Regions from separate parts of the Streptomyces angustmyceticus genome, predicted to be linked through region 1. Evidence: riboswitches for the same ligand, from Rfam matches in the RefSeq annotation. Region 1 holds a riboswitch; the other holds the start of a gene.

Region 1 (2,196 bases):
CGCCTCGGCGGCGGCCGCGTCCAGCTGCTCGACGTCGCCGTGCACCCCGAAGGCGCCCCAGACGCCGGCCAGCTGCGCCCGTCCGGTGGTCTCGTCGCACGCGATGCCGACGAGGTCGGCGTCGACCTGCCGGAGGTTGACCCCGGCCTCGCGGGCGGCGGCGACGACCTCGGCGGCCCGGCCGGGCACCCGCGCGGTCAGCGTGTCGAAGTACGCGTCGTGCACGATCTCGACCCCGCCGGCCCGCAGGCCCTCGGCGAGGACCGCGGCGTAGCGGTGGGTGCGCCGGGCGATGGTCCGCAGACCCTCGGGGCCGTGGTAGACCGCGTACATGCCGGCCATGACGGCGAGCAGCACCTGCGCGGTGCAGATGTTGCTGGTGGCCTTCTCCCGGCGGATGTGCTGCTCGCGGGTCTGCAGCGCGAGGCGGTAGGCCTTGTTGCCGTCGGCGTCGACGGAGACGCCGACCAGGCGTCCCGGCAGGCTGCGGGCGAACTGGTCGCGGACGGCCATGAAGCCGGCGTGCGGCCCGCCGAAGCCCATCGGGACGCCGAAGCGCTGGGTGGTGCCTACGGCGATGTCCGCGCCGAGCTCGCCGGGCGAGGTCAGCAGCGTCAGGGCGAGCAGGTCGGCGGCGACGGTGACGACCGCGCCCAGCTCGTGGGCCTGCTCGATGAGCGCGCGCGGGTCGCGGACCGCACCGGAGGCGCCCGGGTACTGCAGCAGCACACCGAAGATCCCGCGCTCGGCGACCTCGGCCGGGATGCCGTCCGACAGGTCGGCGACCACGACCTCGACGCCGGTGGGCTCCGCACGGGTCTCGATCACGGCGATGGTCTGCGGCAGACAGTCGGCGTCGACCAGGAAGACGCCCTGCTTGACCTTGCCGACCCGCCGGGAAAGCGCCATCGCCTCGGCGGCCGCGGTGCCCTCGTCCAGCAGGGAGGAGCCGGAGGTGGGCAGGCCGGTCAGGTCGGCGACCATCGTCTGGAAGTTCAGCAGCGCCTCCAGGCGGCCCTGCGAGATCTCCGGCTGGTAGGGCGTGTACGCCGTGTACCAGGCCGGGTTCTCCATGACGTTGCGCAGGATCACCGGCGGGGTGAACGTGCCGTAGTAGCCGAGTCCGATCATGGACGCGAGCACCTGGTTGCGGTCCGCGAGACCGTGCAGCTCCTGGAGCACCTCGGCCTCGGTACGGGCCTGCGGCAGGCCGAGCGCCTCGGCGCTCTTGATCACATCGGGCACGGCGGTGGCGGTGAGCTCGTCCAGCGAACCGAACCCGATGTGCGCGAGCATCTTGGCCTGCGCCTCGTGGTCGGGACCGATGTGCCGGTGCTCGAAGGGAGTGCCGCTTTCCAGCTCGGTCAAGGAGATGCGATTGGTGGTCATCTGCGGGGGCCTCCTGGTCACGCGACCTACGAGGGGCACCACGGCGCGGGTGCCCGGACGGCCTCCCCCTCTGTCATCTCAACCTGAGAGCTTCACCGGCCCGCACGAGGCGGCCCGGCTTTCACCGTCGGTGAGGAGGGGTCCCGGAGCTGTGCCTTCCGCGGCCCGCCCTGCTTTCCAGAGTGACCTCGCCCACGCGGTACGTGTGCCTGAGAGATTCCGGGGAGGATTTGCTCCTTCGGCGCCCTGAACGCGAACGATCAGGGACTCTCCCGCACGGGGTCTGCGGCCATTGGCCAGCCTACCAGCGCGGCACTCGAAGGATCCTTCGAGTGGCCAGGGCATGAAATGTGCCGTTTGGTAGTTGTCAGAGGGCAGTTGCGACCAATTGGAGGGGCCGTGCAAACCGATATCGATCCCCGGAGCCTGATCGGCCGCAAAGCGTTCGACCGTAATGGCGCCAAAATAGGCACGATCGACGAGGTCTACCTCGACGACGCGACGGGGGAACCGGAGTGGGCGGCCGTGCGTACCGGACTCTTCAGCCGGGACGCGTTCGTCCCCCTCGAACCCAGCAAGATGGTCGGCGAGGGGCTGCACATCCCCTACGACCGCAAGCTGATCAAGGATGCGCCGGACTTCGGCGTCGGCCGCCATCTCTCCCCCGAGCAGGAACTCCAGCTCTACCACCACTACCGACTGGATATCTCCTCGCCGACCGACCCGGTGTCCTCCCCCGGCTCCGGTGACCAGGACTTCGGCAAGATCGCCGGCTCGGACGACTGACCGTCCGCCGGCCCCCCGCCC
Region 2 (2,196 bases), 4.6 Mb from region 1:
GCGCCCGCGCGACTCCTGGCCGGAGCGGGCCACCTCGGGCGGCACGTCGAGCAGCACCAGATGCAGCCCGCGCCCGCCGCGCACAGCCGACCGCGCGATCCAGCCGCGCACCCACGCCAGGGTGCCGCAGTCGTGCACCACCACGCTCCCGCCGGAGCGCAGCGCACGGCCCAGCGTCAGGTAGTGGGCGGCGCGGACCAGCGGGCGGTAGAGCGCGTAGGGCAGCCGGCGCAGCCTGCCGTGCTCCCAGCGCTCGCGGACGTCCTGCGAATCGATGCGGTGCACCGCGGCGCCGCGGGCGTCCAGCGGCGGCACGACGCGGTGCATGAGGGTGCTCTTGCCGCTGCCCGGCAGCCCGGAGACCACCACCAGGTCGCCGGCCGGGAAGCGCAGCTCGGCGGCGCCCGCCGGCCGCCCCGGGCCCCGCAGGTCCACGACGGCGGCGCCACGCCCCGGCCGGACGGCGCGCCGCGGCGTCCGGCCCGCCCGGGGCACGGCGGCGGGCGGCGCCGCCGGCGCGACGGCCGGAGGCACGACCCCGGAAGTGGCCCCGAATGCCGCTTCACTGTGCACGCGATCGTCCTCCCCGTCCGGTTCTGTTCCGGTTCGAGTCCGTCCCCTACCCGCAGAGTGTCAAGAAAAGGTAATGCCCATCAAGGTGATTGTCCGATCCGCCCACGTCACGGGCGGGGTGACGGCCGGGGCTCCTCTATCGGGCGATCCCGTGTAATGATGTGGCCGCCACGTGCACATCACAGCTCACCCGTGCACCGCCAACTCCATACCGGCCGCTTGAACCCGCGCGGGAGAGTCCCCGGCCGCCATGGCGGGGCGCCGAAGGAGCAAGTCCTCCCTTGAATCTCTCAGGCCCCTATACCGCGCGGGCGAGGCAGATCTGAAAAGCGAGCCGACGCCCGGCGCACGGGGCGGCTCCACCCAAGGTGCAAACCGGGTCCGTTCGCGGGATCCCGGTGAACCTCTCAGGTTCCGATGACAGATGGGGAGAATGTCCTCTCACCCATGCCTGGGAGCCCAGAACCATGACTGATGCCCCCCGCCGTACCGCGCTGGACGCCACCCATCGCGCGCTCGGCGCCACCATGACCGACTTCGCCGGCTGGGACATGCCGCTGCGCTACAGCAGCGAGCGGGACGAGCATGTCGCCGTCCGCACCCGCGCCGGCCTCTTCGACCTCTCCCACATGGGCGAGATCACCGTCACCGGCCCGCAGGCCGCCGACCTCCTCGACTACGCACTGGTCGGCAACATCGGCGGGGTCAGGACCGGCCGCGCCCGCTACACCATGATCTGCGAGGCCGGGGGCGGCATCCTCGACGACCTGATCGTCTACCGCCTCGCCGACCAGGAGTACATGGTCGTCGCCAACGCCTCCAACGCCCAGGTGGTGCTGGACGCGCTGACCGCCCGCGCCGGCGGCTTCGACGCCGCGATCCGCGACGACCGGGACGCCTACGCGCTGCTCGCGGTGCAGGGCCCGGAGTCCCCCGGCATCCTCAAGAAGGTCACCGACGCGGACCTGGACGGCCTGAAGTACTACGCCGGCCTGCCCGGCACCGTCGCCGGCGTCGAGGCGCTGATCGCCCGTACCGGCTACACCGGCGAGGACGGCTTCGAGCTGTTCGTCCGGCCCGCCGACGCGGTCGCCCTCTGGGAGGCGCTGACCGAGGCCGGCCAGGACGCCGGCCTGGTGCCCTGCGGCCTGTCCTGCCGCGACACCCTGCGCCTGGAGGCGGGCATGCCGCTGTACGGGCACGAGCTGACCACCGCGACCACCCCGTTCGACGCGGGCCTGGGCCGGGTCGTGAAGTTCGAGAAGACGACCAACGACGGCGACTTCGTCGGCCGTGCCGCGCTGGCGGCCGCCGCCGAGCGGGCCGAGGCGAACCCGCCGCGCAAGCTGGTCGGCCTGATCGCCGAGGGCCGCCGGGTCCCGCGCGCCGGCTACCCGGTCGTCACGGCCGACGGCACGGTCATCGGCGAGGTCACCTCCGGGGCCCCCTCCCCCACGCTCGGCAAGCCCGTCGCCATCGCCTATGTCGACGCCGCCTACGCCACACCGGGCACCGAGGGTGTCTGCGTGGACATCCGTGGAAGCCATGAGCCGTACGAGGTCACCGCGCTGCCGTTCTACAAGCGGCAGAAGTAAGGGCTCACGGCGGCAGACACGGCCGCGG

The links. A riboswitch is a leader RNA that binds a small molecule or an ion and turns the genes downstream of it on or off. The one in region 1 is predicted to bind glycine.
Region 2: it holds a riboswitch for glycine, as region 1 does, so the genes downstream of both, gcvT (glycine cleavage system aminomethyltransferase GcvT) here and gcvP (aminomethyl-transferring glycine dehydrogenase) in region 1, are expected to answer to the same signal.

What each region holds. Positions count from the first base shown of each region.
Region 1 covers NZ_CP082945.1:7,049,942-7,052,137, reverse strand. Annotated here, with positions in the region: gene gcvP (aminomethyl-transferring glycine dehydrogenase) at 1-1,389, opposite strand, end outside; glycine riboswitch at 1,450-1,576, opposite strand; glycine riboswitch at 1,577-1,674, opposite strand; gene K7396_RS31505 (PRC-barrel domain-containing protein) at 1,789-2,175, shown strand; gene K7396_RS31500 (DNA polymerase IV) at 2,082-2,196, opposite strand, start outside.
Region 2 covers NZ_CP082945.1:2,486,151-2,488,346, forward strand. Annotated here, with positions in the region: gene K7396_RS11190 (AAA family ATPase) at 1-534, opposite strand, end outside; glycine riboswitch at 794-889, shown strand; glycine riboswitch at 890-1,007, shown strand; gene gcvT (glycine cleavage system aminomethyltransferase GcvT) at 1,041-2,168, shown strand.